Regions from separate parts of the Sphingobium sp. MP9-4 genome, predicted to be linked through region 4. Evidence: riboswitches for the same ligand, from Rfam matches in the RefSeq annotation. Region 4 holds a riboswitch; each other region holds the start of a gene.
What was found. A riboswitch is a leader RNA that binds a small molecule or an ion and turns the genes downstream of it on or off. The one in region 4 is predicted to bind cobalamin.

Region 1 (5,341 bases), on a different contig from region 4:
TCGACTGCCAAGGGCCAGTGCAATGTCTGGCCCTGCGGCAGATAGGCGATGGACCGCGCGACCGCCTGGCGCGACATCCGCTCGACCGGCGCCCCGTCCAGCAGCGCGCGGCCGGCGGCCGGCTTCACCAGCCCCAGCAGCGCCCGCACCAGGGTCGACTTGCCCGCGCCATTGGGGCCGATCACTCCGATCAACTGGCCCGGCGCCATGGTCAGATGGACGCCACGCACCGCCAGATGGCGACCCAGCCGGACGTCCAGTTGCTCGGTCGACAGGGTCACCATAGCCGCCGCTCCCGCATCAGGTGAATGAGGAAGACCGGCACACCAAGGATCGCGGTCAGCACGCCCAGTTTCAGCTCGCTGCTGGTCGGGATGATGCGCACGCCGATATCGGCCAGGGTCAGCAGCACCGCGCCGCCCAGCATGGACGGCAACAGCAGCGCGGAAGGCGAGCGATCGGTCAGCGGTCGCACCAGATGCGGCACGATCAGGCCGACGAAGCCGATCGATCCGGTCACCGCCACCGCGCCGCCGACACCGATTGCCACCCCCGCCATCAGCCGAAGCCGCGCCCGCGACAGGTCGACGCCCAGCGCCCGCGCGCCATCCTCGCCCAGGGTCAGCGCGTCGAGCGCGCGTCCGTCATAAAGCAGCAGCGCCGCGCCAACCGCGATGCAGGGCAGCGCCAGCAGCAGATGGTCGATGCTGCGATTTTCCAAGCTCCCCATCAGCCAGCTCATAATCTCCATCGCGGCAAAGGGATTGGGCGACAGGTTGAGCGCCAGGCTGATCCCCGCCCCCGCCAGCGTTGCGACCGCGATCCCGGCCAGGATCAGCGTCAACGGGCTTTCCGACGGCCCGGCAAGCAGGAACAGCGCGCCGATCGCCGCCAGCGCGGTGACGATCGCCAGCAGCGGCAACGCCATCGGGTGCAGTTCGGACAGGCCGAAATAAAGCGCGATCACCGCACCCAGCGCCGCCGCATTGGACACGCCCAGCACGGCGGGCTCCGCCAGAGGATTACGCAGATAACCCTGCAGGGCCGCGCCCGACAGGCCCAGCATGGCGCCGACCAGCAGGCCGATCGCCATGCGCGGCAGGCGCAGGTCGATGACGATCGCCCGCGCCACCATGTCGCCGCCGCCCGCCAGCACCGTCAGGATGCGGCCCGGCGCAATCGTCACCGATCCCAGCGCGACCGATGCGATGGCCGCGACCAGCAGCAGGGCGATCAGCCCCGGCAGCAACAGGGGATGCCGCCGCCCCTTAGAAGCGGACACGCACGCCGCCATAGGCCGACCGGCCATAGGTGCCATAGCCATAGGCCGTGGCGTAATCCGCATCGAACAGATTGTCGATCCGGCCATAGACTTCGAGATGGTCGCCCACGGGGAGGGACGCGCGCAGCCCGGCCAGCGCATAGCCGTCGAGCCGGCGCGTGTTGGCCGTGTCGTCATAGCTGTCGCCGACCATGGTCAGCGTCGCGCCGGTCGACAGGCCGAAGGACCAGAGATAGTCGGCCGACACACTGACCGCATTGGCGGCGCGGCGCGGCAGGCGATTGCCGTCGGTGCCCCCGCCCGACCGGTCGCGCGCATCGACATAGGAGTAGGAGGCCGCCACCGTCAGCGCCTCGACCGGCTTCAGCGTCAGCGTCGCTTCCACGCCCTTGGCGCGGGTCCGGTCTAGATTGCCATAGGTGTAGGTCGCATAATCATAGTTGATCTGGTTGCGAGTATCGCGCCGGAAGGCGGTCAGCGACAGCACCGCCTTGTCCCCGTCCAGGCTCTGGTCGAAGCCGATATCATAGCTTTTCGACCGCTCCGGCCGCAGCGCGCTGTTGCCGCTATAGGTGTCGTAGAGCTGATAGAGCGACGGCGCCTTGAACCCTTCGCCATAGGAGAGGCGGATATTGGTGGCGCCCGCGTTCGGCGTGTAATTGGCGTTGGCACCAAAGGTGGTCGCGCCGCCGAACTGGCTATGATCGTCATGGCGCAGCCCGCCCGTGACGGCGAGGCCGGCAAGCGGCTTCACCACCGCCAGCGCATAGACGCTGTCGATGTTCGCCTTCGCACTCGCTATGTCGCCAAAGCCGAAATACTCATAGTCCGGCCGCTCATGCTCATAGCCGAAGATCAGCTTGGCCTGATCCACCGGGGCATAGACGCCCTCATATTCGAAGCGCAGATTGGTGCCCGAATAGCCATAATCCGGGTCGGTGCCGCGCACGAAATAATAGTCGCGGTCGTTGCGCATCCAGGTAACGGCGGCGCGGTTGGTCAGCTTGCCGTCGAGCAGCGCCAGGTTGATCCCGGCATAGCCGACATATTGGTCCAGCTTGCTGACGTCGCTGCTGTCGGCCGGCGCGCCGAAGAAGCTGTCATAGTCGAGATCGGCATGGATATAATAGCCGCGCAGGTCGAGGCTGAGGCTGTCGGTGAAAGCGATCTTCAGCTTGGCGTTGGTGGCGATATTCTCATAGCCATCCTTCTCCACGCCGCCGAACGACCGGCCGACCGAGGAAATGCCGTCGGTGTTGAAATAGGCGACGCCGACGCCGCCCGACACCGCGCCATGCGTGCCCGACACATCGGCCTTGGCGTTCAGCGTATCGCTATAGCCATAATCGGCCGAGGCGTTAACCTCGAAACCCTCGCTGGGCGCGCCGGTCATCACATTGACCACGCCGCCGATCGCCTGGCTGCCATAGACCACCGAGTTGGAGCCGCGCAGCACTTCGATCCGGCGGATATTGCCGGTCAACAGATGGCCGAAATCATAGCCGTCGCCGATGCCGCTCGGGTCGTTGACCTTGACCCCGTCGATCAGCACCAGCGTCTGGGTCGTCTCCGCGCCGCGCAGCGACACGCCGGTCACGCCGCCGGTGGAACCGTTGCGGCTGAAGCGGACGCCCGGCGTGGTGGCGAGCAGGTCGACGACATCGACCGCCTGGCGCGTCCTGATCGTGTCGGCATCGATCACCGTGATCGCCTGGCCGACCTCGTCGCGCGGCTGTGCGATGCCCGAAGCGGTGACGACGATATCGTCATCCTGGGCCAGTGCCGGCGTAGCGGCCAGCAGCGCGATGAGCGAAATCCCCAACATCTTCATTTTATCGTCCCCCGGCGTCCGTCGATTTGGAACCGGGGCGTCCGCACATGCGGTCGCTGCGTGAGGATCGGGAAGACGCCAGCGCCCCGCCCCACGCACCGATGCGGCCCCGGCCGCCATGGGCGTCGCTCGACGGAAACACCGCGCCATGGCCATCCCCTGGGCCAGGGCAAGAGCGACCAGACGCCGGCAGGTCTCCTGGCTCGCGGGTCAGGGCAGCGATGCGCCAGCCTTCCCGGACCTATCGGTCCAGTGGCCGGTTCCGGCCCTCCCCTTTTGAAGAGCCTGGGAACCCTGCGCATCGCGCTCACCGCTTACAGTTGCAGGGACAGCCGCGGATTTGGAAGGGCTGCGCCCCCCGCACCGCATTCCCGTTTTCAGCCCTTGCGGGCACCGGCGCGATCATGCGCGTCCGGGGCTTTTGACCGCCCCGGCGCGCGGCCCCCATAAGCCAAAGCACAAGCCCTGCCAAGCGGGCCAGGATCGCCCCGGCGGATCGTTGCGCGGTGCTGGTGGCCGGCTATGCAGGGGCCTCTGACCCAAGGAGCCGACATGTCCGATTCGCCAGATCTATCCTTGATGGCCATCACTGCCGCCGACGTCGCCGATGCCGCGCGGCTGATCGCGCCGGCGGCGGTCCGTACCCCGCTGATCGAGAATGCCGCGCTCAACGATTTGTGCGGCCGGCGCGTGCTGGTGAAGTTCGAGGGCGCCCAGCATAGCGGATCGTTCAAGTTCCGCGGCGCCTATAACCGCCTCGCCCGGCTGAACGATGCGGAACGGGCGGCGGGCGTCGTCGCCTGGTCCTCGGGCAATCATGCCCAGGGCGTCGCCTTTGCCGCGCGCCTGCTCGGCATTCCCGCCACGATCGTGATGCCGGCCGATGCCCCGGCGATCAAGACCGCCAACACCCGTGCGCTCGGCGCCGAGGTCGTCCCCTATGACCGCTTCACCCAGAGCCGTGAGGCAATCGCCACCGCCCTGGCCACCGAACGCGGCGCAACGCTGGTCCCCTCGTTCGACGATCCCTTCATCATCGCCGGCCAGGGCACGATCGGCCTCGAAATACTCGACCAGGCCCAGGCCGCCAGCGCCGACCTCGCACAGATACTCGTCTGCTGCGGTGGCGGCGGGCTGGTCGCGGGCACGGCCACGGCGGTCAAGGCCGCCCGCCCCGACATCAGCGTCTATGCCGTCGAACCCGCCGGCTTCGACGACACGGCTCGCTCGCTCGCCAGCGGCGTGCGGGAAAGCGTCTCGCCCGACGCACGCAGCATCTGCGACGCCCTGCTGGCGCCCAGCCCCGGCGCGCTGACCTTCCCGATCAACCATGCCCTGCTGGCCGGCGGCCTGGTCGTCAGCGACGATCAGGTGCGCGACGCGATGCGCTTCGCCTTCACCACGCTCAAGCTCGTGGTGGAGCCGGGCGGTGCAGTGGCGCTCGCCGCCATGCTCGCCGGCCTCGCCCCGCCCACCGACGGCGCCACCGCCCTCGTCATCTCCGGCGCCAATGTCGATCCGGCCACCTATGCCGCGATCATCGGCGGCCCGAACGCCTGACCGCTGGTCTTTTGCCCCGTCCCGCACTAAATGCGGCGCCATGATGAGCCGCTTTTCCAAGATGCATGGTCTGGGCAATGATTTCGTCGTGATCGACGCGCGCCAAGCGCCGGTCGCGATGACGGAGGCGCGCGCCCGCGCCATTGCCGATCGCCATGCCGGCATCGGCTGTGACCAGTTGATCGTCATCGGCGATGCCGAGACCGGCGACCAGGCCGACGTGTCGATGCTGATCTTCAATTCCGACGGTTCGGAAGTGGAAGCCTGCGGCAACGCCACCCGCTGCGTACCGCTGTTCGTCGGCAAGGACGTGCTGATCCGCACCAGGGCCGGGCTGCTCGACGCCAAGGGCGTGGACGGCGGCGCCAGCGTCGACATGGGCGCGCCCCGCTTCGACTGGGACGCGATCCCGCTTGGCTATCCGATGGACACGCTGACGATGTCGGCCAGTTGGGAAGATTTGCCCGCGCCGGCCGCCGTCAATGTCGGCAACCCGCATGTGATCTTCTTCGTCGAGGATCTGGACGCGGTCGATTTCGAACGGCTCGGCCCGCTGATCGAGCATGACCCGCTTTTCCCCGCTCGCGTGAACGTCAATTTCGCGCAGGTCGTCGGCCCGCAGCATCTGCGCCTGATCGTCTGGGAACGCGGCGCCGGCCTGACCCGCG
Region 2 (5,341 bases), on a different contig from region 4:
CGCAATCCCCTCGCCATCGACGCCCGTACCGGGACCAACCCAGTCACTGACCTTTCCGCCGAAGCTGCGGGCGCTCAGGGCTGCTGCGGCGGTCGAATTGCCGATCCCCATCTCGCCCACGACCAGCAGGTCCAGATCCTCTTCGGCCGCCGCCGCGCCGATCGACAGCGCGGTCAGGCACTCCTCCTCGGTCATGGCCGGGGCGATGGTGAAGTCCGCCGTTGGCCGGTCCAGATCGATCGATCGCACCGCCAGTTCCAGCCCGGCCACACCGGCCAGCGCGTTAATCGCCGCGCCGCCGGCGGCGAAATTGGCGACCATCTGCGCGGTCACGGCGGCGGGATAGGCGCTGACGCCATGGACGGTGAAGCCATGATTGCCGGCAAAGATCGCGGCACGCGCCCGTTCCAGGCGCGGCACCGCGCGCCCCTGCCAGCTTGCCATGAAGATCGCGACATCCTCCAGCCGGCCGAGCGCCCCCAATGGCTTGGTCAGCTCGGCCTGCCGCGCGCGTGCCGCCGCGCTCGCCAGTTCCTCGGCCGGTGGCAGGTTGGCCAGGGCATTCTCAAAATCGGTGATCGAGGCGAAGCTCATTCGACGACAAATCCTTCCGGCGGGGTACGGGTGATGAAATGGCCCTTCACGCCTTCGGGCCACTCACGAAAGGCGACGCGGCCATGATCGCTGGCGGCATAGGCAATGGCGTAATCGAGGATCGCGCGTGCCGCATCGGCATCCGGGGTGAACCGCCCCATGACATAGCCGACCTTGCCGGGCGCGCGCAGATGGACGGTGCAATGATCCTGGCAGGCGAACAGGCAGGGCATGTCCTGCACCGCGACGGTGGCATAGCGCGGGTCGGAGGCCTGCACCGTGCGCAGCGCCTCCGCCAGCCGTGCCCCGCCGCGCACGCCCTCCCCGTCCTCCCGCGCTTCGGCCGAATGACGGCAGGTATTGCAGGCGAGGATGGCGGGGCCGGGTTCGACGGGACGCAGCATCAGAAGCGCCCCCGGAAGCCGGCATAGATGCTGCGGCCGAGCGTGCCATAGCGATAGGCCGTCATGTAGTTCTCGTCGAAGAGATTCTCGACGCGGGCGAACAGGCGCAACGCCGGGGTGAACGCATATTCGGCGCGCAGGTCGACCAGCGTATAATCGTCCAGCCGCGTCGTGTTGGCCGCATTGTCATAGCTGTGGCCGGACCAGCGCACCGCCGCGCCGGTGGTGAGGCCGAAGGGCCAGGCATAGCTGATCGACCCATTGGCGCTGTTGCGCGGCCGGCGCGGCAGCCAATTGCCTTCGTTCGCAGTGTCCTCCGAACGATCCTCCGCCACGGTCCAGCTATAATTGCCGTCAATGGTCAGCCCCTTGACCGGCTCGACCGCCACCTGCGCCTCTATCCCATGCGCCTTGGCGCGCGCGACATTGAGATAATAGCCATAGCGGCGGGTGGTGGTGCCGGGCGTGAAGCAGCGCGGATCGGTCGAGCTGGTGGAACAGCTATTATAGATGATCTGGTCGGTCGTGGTCCGGTCGAACCAGGTCGCGCCCAGCCGCAGCTTCTCGCCAAGGAAGCGCTGCTCCGCGCCCGCTTCCCAGCCATGGGCGCGTTCGGGGTCGAGCGCCTGATTCCCATATTCGGAAAAGAGCTGATAGAGGGTCGGCGCCTTGAACCCCTCGCCATAGCTGGCGCGCAGCACCGTCCCGGTCGGCAGCGCCCAGACGCCCCCGGCGGAAAAGAGGGTACGGCCGCCATAGCGATCATGATCGTCATAGCGCAGCCCGCCAGTCAGGGTCAGGCCCGTAATCGGCTGGGCATTAAGCTGGCCATAGACGCTGGTGATCTCCGCCTTGCCGCGGGCCGGGTCGGGAATCGGCACCGAAAGCGAGGCCGAAGGCGACACGCTGCGGAAGCGGCTATTCTCATTCTCCATCCCGAACAGCGCGGTCCAGCCGTCGGCGATCGCGAAGCTGCCCTGATATTCGAGCCGCTGGTTGCGCCCGGCGGCGTCGAAGCTCTGCTTGCGCGGGTTGCGCGGGTCATAATTGTCGCGATCGGTGTCGGTATAGCCATAGCCGAAACGGTTGCGGAAGCGGCCGTCGAGCAGTGCGACGTTAAGGCCGGCATAGCCGACAAATTCGCGATTGGTGCCATAGGCGGGGCTGTCCGCGCTGGTCGCGTCGAAATCGACATGGCCATCGGAATAATAGCCGCGCAGGTCCGCGCTGATTCCGTCCGCCAGCGCCACCTCGACCCGGCCGGTGACGCTGCGGTTGGTATAGCCGTCCTTCTCCTTGCCGCCAAAGGCCGGGCTGATCGCCGAAATGCCGTCGGTGGTGAAGCTCTGGCCACCGATCCTCCAACTGACCGGGCCGGTCTTGCCGCCCAATGCCGCGCGGGCGCTGACCGTGTCGCGCGACCCCGCCTCTATGTCGAAGCTCCCCTCCAGCGCCTTTTCGGGCATGGCGGTGACGACATTGACGACGCCACCGATTGCCTGACTGCCCCACAGGGTCGACTGGGGACCGCGCAGCACTTCTATGCGCGAGGCGTCGCCGACCAGCAGATTGGCGAAATTATAGCCGCCGCCGGCCGAGGACGGATCGTTGAGCTTCACCCCGTCGATCACGACCACGGTCTGGTCGGATTCCGCGCCGCGGATGCGCAGCGACGTCGCCGTGCCATAGCCGCCATTGCGCGAGATGCTGACGCCGGGCGTGCGCAGCAGCAATTCGGTGACGCCCAGATCCTGCGCCCGGTCGATCGCCGCCTTGTCGAGCACGGTGACGGAGGCCGGCACCTGATCGGCCGGCGTGGCGAGGCGGGTCGCGGTGACGAGGATCGAGGATGCCCCGGCATCGGCGGCGGCATCGGGCGGTGGCGCCTGCTGCGCCTCTTCGGCGAAAGCGGTGGTGGAGAGAAGGAAAGAACAGAAAGTCAGATATTTGAACACATGAGCCCCCGGACGAGGGACCGCATCCCAGGGACGATATCGGTGCCCGGCCGGGCGCGACATGGTCCCCGCACCTATGCGGTCCACCTGTCGCCACGCGGGTTCACCCCCGTCCGCTCGGCACACCCTGTCCGCGCGAAGGACGACCGCGACGGGCAGGTCTCCTGGCTCGCGGGTCATCGCTGATTCATGCCGCCTTCTCAGAACCTTGCGGTCCCAATGGCATATGGCACAAAGGCTCGCCGCTCACAGTTGCAGGGGCAGCCGGGGTCTTGAACCCCATTCCCTTTTCATCCCCGCTGCCGGGGAACCTGTCGCAGTCCGGGCGATAGGCGAGCCCGACTGGAGCGTCAATCTTCCTTGCCTGGCGGAGCGCGCCGGCTAAGGGAGGTGGCCATGCGGATATTTGCGCCCATCGGCCCCGGCAAGGGGATGATCGCCCTGATGATCGCCCTGATCGGCGGTGCCACATTATGGGCGGCCACCGCGCGCCAGCCTGCCAATGCAGGCAAACGTCCGCAACGGATCGTGTCGCTCAACCTGTGCGCCGACCAGTTGCTGGTGGCGCTGGCCGATCGCGACCAGATTGCCGGCCTGACCCATAATGCCGGCGATCGGCAGATGTCGGCGGTGGCTGCCGCGACCCGCGGCCTGCCCATCCTCGACGGATCGGCCGAGCAGATTTTGGCGACCAATCCAGACTTGGTGATCGGCATGCCGGCGCGGCGCAATCCGGCGATCGCGATCCTCAAGGCCCAGCATTATCCCGCCGTCGACCTGAAAAGCGCGGACAGCTATGCCGATATCGTCGCGTCGATCCGCACGGTGGCGCAGGCGATCGGCCATGCCGACCGGGGCGAAGCGATGATCGCGCGGATGGACCGGGAGCTTGCCGCCCTGCCCCGTGCGCCGAAGCCGAAGGTCGCCGCCTATTATCAGCGGCGCGGCTACATGACCGGCACCGGCACGTTGGTCGACGACCTGATGACGCGGGCAGGGCTGCGCAACCTGGCCGCCGACCTTGGCAAGCCGGCGATCGCGCAGGTCAGCCTGGAGGAGATGGTCGCCGCCCGGCCCGATTATCTGATCGTCGAGAGCGCCACCGACCGGATCACCGACCAGGGCACCGAAATGCTGCACCATCCGGTGCTACGCGACATAGCGCGCATCAGCCTGCCCCAGGCCTGGACCGTGTGCGGTGGTCCTGCCTATGTGCAGGCGGCACGCGCCCTCTCCCAAGCCGTCAGCGCCCGCTGAAGCTGGGCCGGCTCAGCCCTCGATGAAGTTTGCGGCGACTTCGGCCGGCACCCGCATCAATCGGCCGCTCTCCTTGTCGATCATCGCCCAGGTGGATTTGGCAGACACCTTCACCTTGCCGTCCGGCCCGGTGAACTCGATCAGCCGGTCGAACCGCGCGCCGCGCGGTCCTTCCGGAATCCAGGTGCGGCCCGACACGACATCGCCCTCGGTCACGTTACCGCGATAATCGACCTCATGCCGGGTCACGACCCAGATATAGGCGTCGACATGGGCCGGATCGGCATGGGTCATCCAATGTTCGACCGACAATTGCTCCATCCACTGCACCCACACCGCGTTGTTCACATGGCCCAGCACATCGATATGCTCGGGCCTTGCGGTGAATTGCTTGGTGAAGCTCGACGCCATCAGCCTTCCACTCCCAGCTGCCACAGGATGAACGCAAATTCCTCGGCGGTCTCGTGCAGGCTCTCGAACCGCCCGGACTTGCCACCATGTCCCGCGCCCATATTGGTCTTGAGCAGCAGGATATTGCTGTCGGTCTTGGTCGCGCGCAGCTTCGCGACCCATTTGGCCGGCTCCCAATAGGTAACGCGCGGGTCGTTCAGCCCGGCGGTAACCATCAGCGGCGGATAATGTTGCGCGCTGACATGGGTGTAGGGGTCATAGGACTGGATGGTGCGGAATGCGGCCTCATCCTCGATCGGATTGCCCCATTCGGGCCATTCGCCCGGCGTCAGTGGCAGCGTCTCGTCCAGCATGGTGTTGAGCACATCGACAAACGGCACATGCGCCACCACCGCGCCCCACAGGTCGGGATCGGAGTTGATGACCGCGCCCATCAGCTCGCCGCCGGCCGATCCGCCCGAAATGCTGATCCTGCCCTTGGCCGAATAGCCAAGATCGATCAGCCCCTTCGCGACATCGACGAAATCGGTGAAGGTGTTGGTGCGCTTGTCGAGCTTGCCATCCAGATACCATTGCTGGCCCATATCGTCGCCGCCGCGAATATGGGCGATGGCAAAGGCAAAGCCGCGATCGAGCAGCGACAGGCGGCTGGTCGAGAAACCCGGCTCCATCGCCAGACCATAGGCGCCATAGCCATAAAGGTGCAGCGGCGCGCTGCCG
Region 3 (5,341 bases), on a different contig from region 4:
ACCTCGCCCGGCCGATCCAGCGACGCCCGATCATTGGTGACGCCGCCGGTCATCAGCCGCATCAGCGCGGCGCCGTCGCGCGGGGCGTCGCCGATCGCATAGCCGGCCTCACCCAGCCGGCACAGGATCGCGGCGGCGCTGGCCGGCGTGTCGAGACCCACGCCATTGCCGATCCGCCCATCGCGATTGGGATAATTGGCCAGCACCAGCGCGACCCGGCGCTCGGCCGGCGCAGTGCGGCGCAGTGCCGCCCAGTTGCGCGCCAGATCGGCGACGAAGGCGACCCGGTCGGGTGCCACGCGCGGTACGACGATGCCACACTGGGTGCGTTCATCGAACCGCTCGGCCGCCTTGAAGGCGACGGCGCGGGTGAAGAGGCGCCCGTCCACTTCCGGCAGGGCGACATTCATCGCCAGGTCGCGCGGGCCAAGGCCACGGGCGGACCCGCGCCAGCTGCCTTCCTCGACCCCGGCAAAGGCGGTCTGCAGGATCGAGCAGTCGGCCTGTTCCAAGATGCCCGGCACGCGCGGCTCGGACGACGACGAGGCGGCGAAGCTGGTCGCATTGACGATGATGTCGGGCGCGATGTCGGCCAGCAGCCCGCCGAGCCAGTCGCGCACGAACGGCTCGCGCAGCGCGCGGACATGCACGGCGGCAACGTTGAAGTCGCGCGCGCCAAGGGCCGCGACCATCGCATCGACCGCGCTCAGCGTGCCGGCGACCACCAAAGCGCGGTAGAAGATCAGCAGCGCCACCGGCCGCCCCTCGACCCAGGTCGCGCGCAGTTCCGCCACGCCGGGCCGGTCATGGCCGGGCAAATAGAGGCCCGCGTCGGCGATCGGCAGCGGATGATTGGGGTCGCCCGCATCCGCGCCGGTCAGCCGGGCGGCGCAGCGCAGGAAGGACAAAGCATTGGCGGTGCCGCCCTGGCGCAGATAGTCCCGCAACTGCTCGCGCATCGCCGCCGGCACGGTGGAGGCGAGGTCCAGCGCGGGATCGCCCTCGCGCCCGTCGGCGATCGCGGCGAAGGCGATGCCGCGTTCGCGCGCGACCTGCGCAATCTCGTCCACGCCATAGGGCCAATAGCTTTTGCCGCCGAGCAGGATGACGCAGACGAAGCGCGCCTTGGCGATCACCTTCTCGACATAGAGATCGACCGAATAGGGATGTTTGAGCTGCAGCAGATTGGCCAGCCGCACGGTCGGCGCGTCATCGGGCAGGCGCGCGGCGGCGGCGGCGAAACAGGCCAGGTCGCTGTCCGCCACGGTCAGGATGACGATGTCGCCGGGCGGCTGGTCGAGGTCGATCGCCTCCTCGCCGTCGCTGATCGTTCCCGGCGTGGCGGACAGAAGATGCATCAGCCGAGCACGGCCTGGATGTCGGCCTCGATCGCGGCGCGGTCCAGCCCCTTCTGGCCGATCACCACCAGCTGGGTGCGGCGCGCTTCCTGCGGCTGCCAGGGACGGTCGAAGAAATGCTGGATGCGCGGGCCGACCGCCTGCACGACGAGCCGCATCGGCTTGCCCGCGACCGCGACCATGCCCTTGACGCGCAGCACGTCATGGGTGGCGATCAGCGCGGACAGCGCCTCCACCAGCGTGTCGGGATCGACAACCGCATCGCCGCCGACGACGAAGCTGTCGAAATCATCATGGTCATGATCCTCGCCCTCCGCCTCATGGTGCGAGGGCCGGGCGTCGAGATCATCCTCCGCCGCCGCGACGATGCCCAGCAGCGCGCCGATATCGACCGCACCATGGGCGGCGCGGACGATCTTTACGCCGGGCCGCGTCTCGGCATCGACCTGCGCCTCGACCGCGGCCAGCGTGTCGGCATCGACCAGGTCGCTCTTGTTCAGCACCACCATATCGGCACAGGCGAGCTGATCCTCGAACAATTCCTCCAGCGGGCTGTCATGGTCCAGATTGGGATCGGCGGCACGCGCGGCGGCCAGCGCCGCCTCGTCGGTGGCAAAGCGACCGGCAGCGACCGCATCGGCGTCGATCAGCGCGACCACCCCGTCCACCGTGGCGCGGGTGCGGATGTCGGGCCACTGGAAGGCCTTGACCAGCGGCTTGGGCAGGGCCAGCCCCGACGTCTCGATGATGATATGGTCGGGCGGGCTCGGCCGGTCGAGCAGCGCGGTCATGGTCGGCAGGAAATCGTCGGCCACGGTGCAGCAGATGCAGCCATTGGCCAGCTCGACAATATCCTCTTCCGGGCAGGCGGCGTCGTTGCAGCCCTTCACCAGTTCGCCGTCGACGCCGACATCGCCAAATTCGTTGATGATGAGGGCCAGGCGGCGCCCCTTCGCATTTTCCAGCAGGTGGCGGATCAGCGTGGTCTTGCCCGCGCCCAGGAAGCCGGTGATGACGGTGGTCGGAATCTTGGCAGATGCAGTGTTGGCCATGACAAATACTCGCGCGCCGGAGCAACCGGGGCGGGAGCGAACCGGGCGCGCACGCACGGCCGGCCGGCATCGCGGACGGGCGCTTGTTCGCCCGCAGATGCGTGACCGCGCGGCTCCAGCCGCCAACCTGTCGCTCAGACGGAACACCGTGCCCCGGCCATCCCCTGGACCAAAGCAAGAGCGACCTAAACGCTGGCAGGTCTCCTGGCTTGCGGGTCATAGCGGGAGGAACGGCCTTCCCAGGCCTCGCATGATTTAGCGTCCGGCCCAGTGGCTGCTAATCCCGCATCGGGGACAGCCTTGTTCATCACGCTCGCCGCTCACAGTTGCAGGGACAGCTGCGGACTTGGATGCCATGGCATCCGCACCGCCTTCCCATTTTAAGCCCCCGTGGGGGCACCGGCGCGATCATGTCGGGACGATGCGAAGCGCCGTCCCTGGGCCGGTTCCTAGTCGCTTTGGGCAGCGGTGACAATCCAGCCATCGGCCATGGCGAGCGGCCAGGGCGTAAGGCGCTGGCCGACACAAGGGCCGCCGACGCAGGCGCCATCGTCGCGGCGGAACAGGGCGCCGTGCCAGCTACATCTTATATGGCTGCCATCCGGGGTCAGATAATCATCGAGCTGCTGCGCGAGCGGCAGGCCGGCATGGGGGCATTGATCGACAAAGCCGGCGACATGATCGCCATCCCGCACGGCAAAGCCATGGAAGCGGCCGGCGCGCATCTGCAGCACGAAATTGCGCGCCTTGCCATCGGCGATCTGCGCGATCGGGCAGAGGCGCACACCCGCCGGCGTCGCGAACAGGCGCGTGTCACTGACGCTCATATGTCAGAGTCGGGCTGGCGATCGGGGTGCGCGGCGGCAAAGGCGGGGAGCGCGCATGCCGCCGCGTCCACGGCGCACAGCCGCGGAAAGGGCGTCAGGTCGACGCCGAAGCGCCGGGCATTGTAGAGCTGGGGCACGATATGGCAGTCGGCGAAGCTGGGGCGGTCCCCGAACGCATAGGTGCCGCCGTGACGGGCGATCAGCGTTTCGAGCGCGGCGAAGCCCTCGCCGGTCCAGCGGCCGATCCAGGCGCGGACCTGATTCTCGCTGGCACCAAAATCCTGCCGCAGCGCCTGCAACACGCGCAGATTGCCGAGCGGATGGATATCGCAGGCGATGATGCCGGCCATGGCACGGACGATCGCGGCATCGCCGGGGTCGGCGGGCAGCAAGGACGGCTGCGGCCAGCGCGCTTCGATCCATTCCAGGATCGCGCCGCTCTGCGTCAGCACGCTGTCGCCATCCACCAGTGCGGGCACCAGCCCCTGCGGCGCCAGCGCCTGATAGTCGGGTGCCCGCTGCGCACCGCTGCGCAGGTCATGGGCGACCTGCGCATAGTCGACACCCTTCAGGGCCAGCGCGATCCGCACGCGATAGCTCGCGCTTGACCGCCAATAGCCATGAAGGGTGAGGTCGCTCATCGCGCCGGCACGATCATCGCGCGGCATTCGCCAAAGCCGATCGACACATGGCCGGGGGCCGACGCGGTGGCGCGCAATGTCACCTCGTCGCCATCCTCCAGGAAGCTGCGCGTCTCGCCCGATGGCAGGCTGATCGGCTCGCGGCCGCCGCTGCTGATTTCCATCAGGCTGCCATAGCCATCGCGCGTCGGGGCGGAGATGGTGCCGCTGCCCAGCAGGTCGCCCGGCATCAGGTTGCAGCCATTGGAGGCATGATGGGTGACGATCTGGCTGACGGTCCAGTACATGTTGCTCGCCGGCCCCTGGCTGAGCCGCATCGACGGCTGGCCCGCGTCGCGCATCGCCTGGGTGGAGAGATACACTTCCAAGGTCAGCGCCAGCGCGCCATGGGCCTGATCGTCGGCATCGCTGAGGTAAGGCAGCGGCGCGGGATCGCCTTCCGGCCGGGGCGGCTGGGCGATGCGGAACGGCGCCAGCGCCTCGGGCGTCACCACCCAGGGCGAGATGGTCGAATGGAAATTCTTGGCCAGGAAGGGCCCGAGCGGCTGATATTCCCACGCCTGGAAATCGCGCGCCGACCAGTCGTTGAGCAGGCAGAAGCCGGCGACATGATCGGCCGCCTCGCTGATGGGGATCGGGCTGCCCAGATCATTGCCGGCGCCGATCCACACGCCCAGTTCCAGCTCATAGTCGAGCCGGGCAGTCGGGCCGACCACAGGCACTTCGGCCTCGGGCGGCTTGCGCTGGCCGCGCGGACGGACCAACGGATCGCCCGACGGGCGAATCGAGGACGCCCGGCCATGATAGCCGATCGGCACATATTTATAATTGGGCAGCAACGGATTGTCGGGCCGGAACTGGCGGCCGATATTGTTGGCGTGATGGATGCCGACATAGAAGTCGCTATAGTCGCCGATCCGCGCCGGCAGGTGCAGCGTGCAGTCTGCGGCCCGGTGCAGCAGCGGCTCGACCGCCGGGCGATGGGCCGGGTCCGACAGCAATATGCTGATCCGGCGGCGCAGGGCGACCCGCTCCGCCACCGGCAGCGCCATCAGCGCATTGAGCTGATCTTCCAGCAGCGGCGCGCAGTCGATCAGCCCGGCACTGACGCAGGCGGCCAGGTCCAATATCGCGTCGCCGATCGCGACACCGGCGCGCGGCGAAGCTCCTGCGGGCGAAAACAGGCCATAAGGCAGATTCTGGATCGGGAAGTCGCCATGATCCTGCGCGCTGTCGACCCAGCTGGTGCGGGCGGGATCATGGGTCTCGTCTATGTGCCAATAGCTCATGGGGTCTCGTTCATCGGGGGAAGCTGGGCCTTGCGGAAGCCGGACCAGCACTCATCATAATCGGGCTGCAGCAGCGGGCTTTCCATCGCCCAGCGCGTGGGACGCAGCACCATCCGGCTTTCGAACATGAAGGCCATGGTGTCGGCGATGCGCTGAGGTGCCAGGTCGGCAGCG
Region 4 (5,341 bases):
GTCCGACAGGTTGATCGCACAGAAATCATGGCCAAGCGGCGCGCCCGCACGCGCCGCAGCAGCCAGCATCGCGGTGATGCCGGGCAGCACGCGAATGTCGATGTCGCGCCAGTGGGCAGGTCCGGCCTCCAGCGCCTCGAACAGGGCGGATGCCATGGCAAAGACGCCCGGATCGCCCGAGGAGACGACGACGACCCGCCGCCCCTGCGCCGCCAGCTCCAGCGCATGGGCCGCCCGGTCCAGTTCCACCCGATTGTCCGAAGGATGCAACGCCAGCCCCGCACGCGGCGCGACCCGCGCGACATAGGGGATATAGCCCACCACGTCGGTCGCGGCAGCCAGCGCGGCGTCGACCTCCGGCGTCACCAGCGCTTCGCCCCCTGGCCCAAGCCCCGCGATCGCGATCCAGCCCCCCTCTCCCGCCGCAAGATTCATGGCCGGCGCCCTTGGCCGTGGATCAGCAGGATCGAGAAATAGGGCGTGACCCTGTCGACATCGGCCAGCCGGGTCACGCGCTGTTCCGGCATGGCGGCATGTTCGACCAGCCATGCTTCATCGCTGCGCCCGGCCGCCGCCACCGCGCGGCGCAGCTTGGCGAGGTGCCGGCCGATCTTCATCACCACCAGCGCGTCGGTATCGCGGATGCGGCGGACCAGTTCCTCTTCCGGCAGCGTCGCCATCGCGACGGTCAGCACATCGTCACCCCAGGTGATCGGCAGGCCGGTCGCATTCCACGCGCCCGACATGCCCATGATGCCGGGGACCACTTCGACCGGGACCAGCCCCGCCAACCGGCTGTGCAGATGCATGAAGGAGCCGTAGAAAAAGGGATCGCCCTCGCACAAGACGACCACATCCTCGCCCGCCTCCGCGATCGCCAGCAGCCGGCCGGTGCAATCGGCATAGAAGGCGGCAAGGCAGTCGTTATAGCGCGGATCGGTGACCGGAATTTCGGTCGTCACCGGATATTCCATCGCCAGTTCGATTGCATCGTCCCGCAACATGCCCTGCGCGATGCGGCGCGCCTGCCCCGGTCGGCCGGCCTTGCGGAAATAGGCGACATGCCGTCCCCCCCGCACCAGCCGGTCGGCGCGCACGCTCAGCAAGTCCTGCGCGCCGGGGCCAAGGCCCACGCCATAGACGGTGCCGCTCATTCCGCGCGGCTCGCCAGCGCATTGATCGCCGCGACCGTGATCGCGCTGCCGCCAAGCCGCCCGTCGACGACGCAGCAGGGGACCGGCTGCGCCGCCCACAGTGCCGCCTTGGATTCCGCCGCGCCGACGAAGCCGACCGGGCAGCCGATGATCGCTGCGGGGCGCGGACAGGCCGGATCCTCCAGCATGTCGAGCAGGTGGAACAGCGCCGTGGGCGCATTGCCGATGGCAACCAGTGCCCCGGCAAGATGCGGCCGCCACAATTCCAGCGCGGCGGCGGATCGGGTATTGCCCATCGCCCGCGCCATGTCCGGCACGGCGGTGTCGTGCAGGGTGCAGAGCACGGCATTGTCGGCGGGCAGGCGCGCGCGCGTGACCCCTTCCGACACCATGCGCGCATCGCACAGCACCGGTGCCCCTGCGGCCAGGGCCTGCCGCGCCGCCGCTGCAAAGCCCGGCGAAAAGCGGATATGGGCCGCCAGGTCCACCATGCCCGCGGCATGGATCATGCGCACGGCGACCGGCTCCTCCTCGGCAGCAAAGCGCCCGAGGTCGGCTTCGGCGCGGATGGTGGCGAAGGACTGGCGATAGATCGCCGCGCCATCCCTCTCATAATCATGGGGCATCAACAGGCTCCGAAATGGGCAAGAAGGTCGGTGGCGGTGAGGTCAGGACGGACGGGCGCCGATCCTGCGCGGGCATGGAAGGCCAGGTCGTAGCGCCCGTCCCGCCCCGTCAGCACGATGTCGGCCGGAATCGAACTGGCGCAGCCCTTGGCGCAGCCGGAGACATGAAGGCGGCCCGCCACATGGGGGGCCAGCTGGCGGGCGAGATCGCGCGTCTCCACACTCGCCTGCGGGCAGGCAGGCGCGCCGGGGCAAGCCTCCACATGGATCAGCGGGTCGGCAGCGTCTGCGCACAGGCCGGGCAGTTGCCCTTCGGCCAGCAGCATGCGCCACGGGGTCAGCCGCATGGCCGGCGCGTCGAGAAGATGCCGCGCGTCGATCCGGCCGAAGGGAAGACCGTAGGCCATGCCGCCATCCCATGCGCCGGGCATCAGCCGAGCACTCGGCGACGCCGCCTCTGCCGTGCTCGTTGCCCAATCCGGCAGGGGCGCATCATGCCGGGCCATGCGCCCCACGCGCGCGCCGTCGCTCTCCACGAACCATCGGGCTAGCGCGAGCAGCGCATCCACTTCGCCGCCGCTGTCCACCGGCACGCCTTGTGCCCGCCCCTCCGCACGCAAGATCAGGCCGCCGTCCCGCGCCCGCTCGATGCGAAAATCCCCCGCTTCGCCGGACAGGAGCGGCGCGGCGCCGGCATCGATCACGAAGCCCATCTTGCCCGGCAAGTCCGGTAGTTCGTCCAGGCGATCGAGCAACTGGCGGGCGATGCGATGGCTGTCGTCGCCTTCGCGCCAGTCCGGCGCGACCATCACCATGCGCGCGCCCTCGCGCCTGGCATCGTGGTCGACCAGGCCAAGATCGAGCAACCGGTCGAGCAAGGAACGCCAGCTATCGTCGCGCACGCCGCGGATCTGGAGGTTGGCGCGCCGGGTCATGTCGATCAGGCCGTTGCCATGGGCGATCGCCGCTTCGCCCAGCGCCGCCAGGTCGTCGGCCGAAAGACGGCCGAAGCGCGGCTTCACGCGCACGATCAGCCCGTCGCCCGCCGCCATCGGGCGCCAGGCATCGGGACACCAGCCCCGAACGGCCGGCCCGTGGACCACCGCATGGTTCGCGGTCGCCCTATCCCTGCCCGCGCCGGTCTGGCTCACAGGCACATCCTCCGCGCGCCGGGACGCAACCAGGCGGGGCTTGCCGGCATCGCCGGTCGGCGCGAGGTGGCAGGCAGGCGCGACAGGCGCCCGACACCACGCGGCCGTGCAGCCCCAGCCACACGCTTCGCCGCCCAGACGGAAGAGAGACCGTGCCATGACCAATCCCTGGGTCAGGACAAGAGCGACCGAAACGCCGGCAGGTCTCCTGGCTCGCGGGTCGTTGCGGGATGCACGCCTTCCCGGACGCTCTGTCCAGTGGCTGCCCTCATGGGCTCGTGCATCGCGCTATCCGCTTACAGTTGCAGGGACAGCCACGGAATAAGGGGCCAGGCCCCCGCACCGCATTCCCGATTAAGTTCCTTGCGGAACACCGGCGTCAGTTATGCAATGCACCAGCATGAACCGGCGCATCGATGATGCCCTAGTCGAAACATCGGGCTTCGCCAAGACATGGAATGTGTATCGGCAGTCCCGCTGCCGGCTCGACGCCCAAGGCATACCGACGGAGGATGCCGAAACGGAAACCGGAAGCAAGGAAAGCGACGCGGCGTCGGATACCGAAATTATGGCTGGGGCGGCAGGAGCCCCAGTCAAATTCTCACGCCCTACAAGGCCTTGAAAACGCTGGCGTACAGCCAACGGCTGCACACCCTGTTGCTACAGCGTGTTGGCACAATCGACAACCCGGATTTTTCGCTCTCCAGCCACATCCTAGGCGCATCAAGCATCAAGCTATTTGCACCACTGTGACAGAGGAACTCGCGCAGGAGGGTAAGGTCAAATGGCCAGCTCGCATGAAGCTGCCGTTCGCGTAGCAACGGGCTATCCCCCTATAATGAACCGCGCCGGGTTTGCCGGAGGCTCCAACTCCTGAGAAGGTGGAGCCTGTATGAGCAAGACAACGAACAAGTTTGCGCCGGAAGTCCGCGAGCGCGCGGTGCGTATGGTGATCGATCATGAACGTGATTACCCCTCTCGCTGGGCAGCGGTGGTTTCGATTGCGGAGAAGATCGGCTGCGTTCCGCAGACGCTGCATGAGTGGGTGAAGAAGGCTGAGGTCGACAGCGGCAAGCGCGCGGGCGTCCCGACCGAGGTAGCCGACAAGATGAAGGCACTGGAGCGCGAGGTCCGCGAGCTGCGACAGGCCAATGAGATCCTGCGCCAGGCATCGGCATATTTTGCCCAGGCGGAGCTCGACCGCCCGTTCAAGCGATGATCGCGTTCATCGACGATTACCGCGATGCCTATGGGGTCGAGCCAATCTGCAGCATCCTGTAGATCGCCCCATCCACCTATCACGAGCGCATCGCACAGCGGCCTGATCCGTCGACTCCTCTCGCATTCCCGGCAAGGCCGCCCCCGCCCCTGCGGGATGCACACGGAAAAAGATCTGGAAACCACTCTGCTGGGGCCCGTCCTGCCTGACCGGACGTGTGGCGATTGCATGATCTACGGTACCGTTCTCACCGTAGACACGCCTGATTTCAATAAGCCGGCCGGCTCCGCATGTGCTCACCTTGCCGCCGACCGATGCAGCATTGACGCCGTGCGCCCGCACGTTTTCCGGACCTGGTGCTGCGCCGGCAATGCCGCAACAAGCGGCGCTGCATTTCCTCCCCCCTGTCAGACGAGTGCTACGCCAATCCGAAATTCTGGAACGTCAGCGTCGGCTTTGTGCTGAGGAAGGCGACCTGGACCATTGCCTGGGAGCCGGAGCCGTCGGGGTCGTAATATAGCGCGCCGGTCGATTTGTTATAGACGAGATACTGGTCCGGTGCGGTTGCCGCGGTTCCGGCATAGAAGGCCGATGACGGCAGGCTTCCGCTCGGCATCGAGGCAAAGGCGGTGAAGATGCCGCGCGCGAAAACGAGCATGTCCTCGCCCGGCGTAAAGTCCTTCACCGTGTCGCGATCGGCCGATACGGTCAGCGAATCGAACAGGAAGCTGTCCGACCCTGCCCCGCCGGTCAGCTCATCAAGGCCAGCGCCGCCGACCAGCAGATCATTGCCGTCATTGCCCTGCAGGAAGTCGTTGCCTTCTTCGCCATAGATGCCGTCATCGCCGCCCATGCCAACGATGAGATCGCCACCCAGGCTGCCGCGCATCAGGTTGTTGCCGCCATTGCCGGTCAGGGTATTGGCGAAATCATTGCCGACCACCGCGATACTGGCCGAGCCGGTCTGCGTCAGCTTTTCGAGATTGTCTTCCATCGTAAAATCGACGCTGGCATAAGCAATGTCGGTGCCTTCGCCATAATATTCGACGATCCGGTCGCCCAGATTATCGACATAGAAAATGTCGTTGCCGATGCCGCCATAGAGCATATCGGCGCCACCAGCGCCGTCGAGCGTGTCATTCCCCGAACCGCCGTAGAGGATGTCGCTGCTGGCATTGCCGGTCAGCACAT

Region 1: it holds a riboswitch for cobalamin, as region 4 does, so the genes downstream of both, A0U87_RS20800 (TonB-dependent receptor) here and A0U87_RS03100 (cobalamin biosynthesis protein CobG) in region 4, are expected to answer to the same signal.
Region 2: it holds a riboswitch for cobalamin, as region 4 does, so the genes downstream of both, A0U87_RS10355 (TonB-dependent receptor) here and A0U87_RS03100 (cobalamin biosynthesis protein CobG) in region 4, are expected to answer to the same signal.
Region 3: it holds a riboswitch for cobalamin, as region 4 does, so the genes downstream of both, cobW (cobalamin biosynthesis protein CobW) here and A0U87_RS03100 (cobalamin biosynthesis protein CobG) in region 4, are expected to answer to the same signal.

Annotation. Positions count from the first base shown of each region.
Region 1 is NZ_LUFI01000070.1:206-5,546, forward strand. Features, by position in the region: partial or broken gene A0U87_RS20790 (ABC transporter ATP-binding protein) at 1-284, opposite strand, end outside; gene A0U87_RS20795 (iron ABC transporter permease) at 278-1,282, opposite strand; gene A0U87_RS20800 (TonB-dependent receptor) at 1,269-3,113, opposite strand; cobalamin riboswitch at 3,284-3,526, opposite strand; gene A0U87_RS20805 (threonine/serine dehydratase) at 3,666-4,673, shown strand; gene dapF (diaminopimelate epimerase) at 4,714-5,341, shown strand, end outside.
Region 2 is NZ_LUFI01000031.1:73,743-79,083, forward strand. Features, by position in the region: gene cobT (nicotinate-nucleotide--dimethylbenzimidazole phosphoribosyltransferase) at 1-594, opposite strand, end outside; gene A0U87_RS10350 (DUF1636 domain-containing protein) at 591-998, opposite strand; gene A0U87_RS10355 (TonB-dependent receptor) at 998-2,953, opposite strand; cobalamin riboswitch at 3,090-3,283, opposite strand; gene A0U87_RS10360 (ABC transporter substrate-binding protein) at 3,350-4,210, shown strand; gene A0U87_RS10365 (acyl-CoA thioesterase) at 4,223-4,621, opposite strand; gene A0U87_RS10370 (S9 family peptidase) at 4,621-5,341, opposite strand, start outside.
Region 3 is NZ_LUFI01000082.1:1,081-6,421, forward strand. Features, by position in the region: partial or broken gene cobN (cobaltochelatase subunit CobN) at 1-1,358, opposite strand, end outside; gene cobW (cobalamin biosynthesis protein CobW) at 1,358-2,410, opposite strand; cobalamin riboswitch at 2,587-2,829, opposite strand; gene A0U87_RS22800 (Rieske (2Fe-2S) protein) at 2,860-3,237, opposite strand; gene maiA (maleylacetoacetate isomerase) at 3,234-3,878, opposite strand; gene fahA (fumarylacetoacetase) at 3,875-5,167, opposite strand; gene hmgA (homogentisate 1,2-dioxygenase) at 5,164-5,341, opposite strand, start outside.
Region 4 is NZ_LUFI01000014.1:62,801-68,141, forward strand. Features, by position in the region: gene cobJ (precorrin-3B C(17)-methyltransferase) at 1-435, opposite strand, end outside; gene cobI (precorrin-2 C(20)-methyltransferase) at 432-1,154, opposite strand; gene A0U87_RS03095 (precorrin-8X methylmutase) at 1,151-1,780, opposite strand; gene A0U87_RS03100 (cobalamin biosynthesis protein CobG) at 1,780-2,832, opposite strand; cobalamin riboswitch at 3,112-3,324, opposite strand; partial or broken gene A0U87_RS03105 (transposase) at 3,824-4,209, shown strand; AL1L pseudoknot at 4,105-4,221, shown strand; gene A0U87_RS03115 (cadherin-like domain-containing protein) at 4,569-5,341, opposite strand, start outside.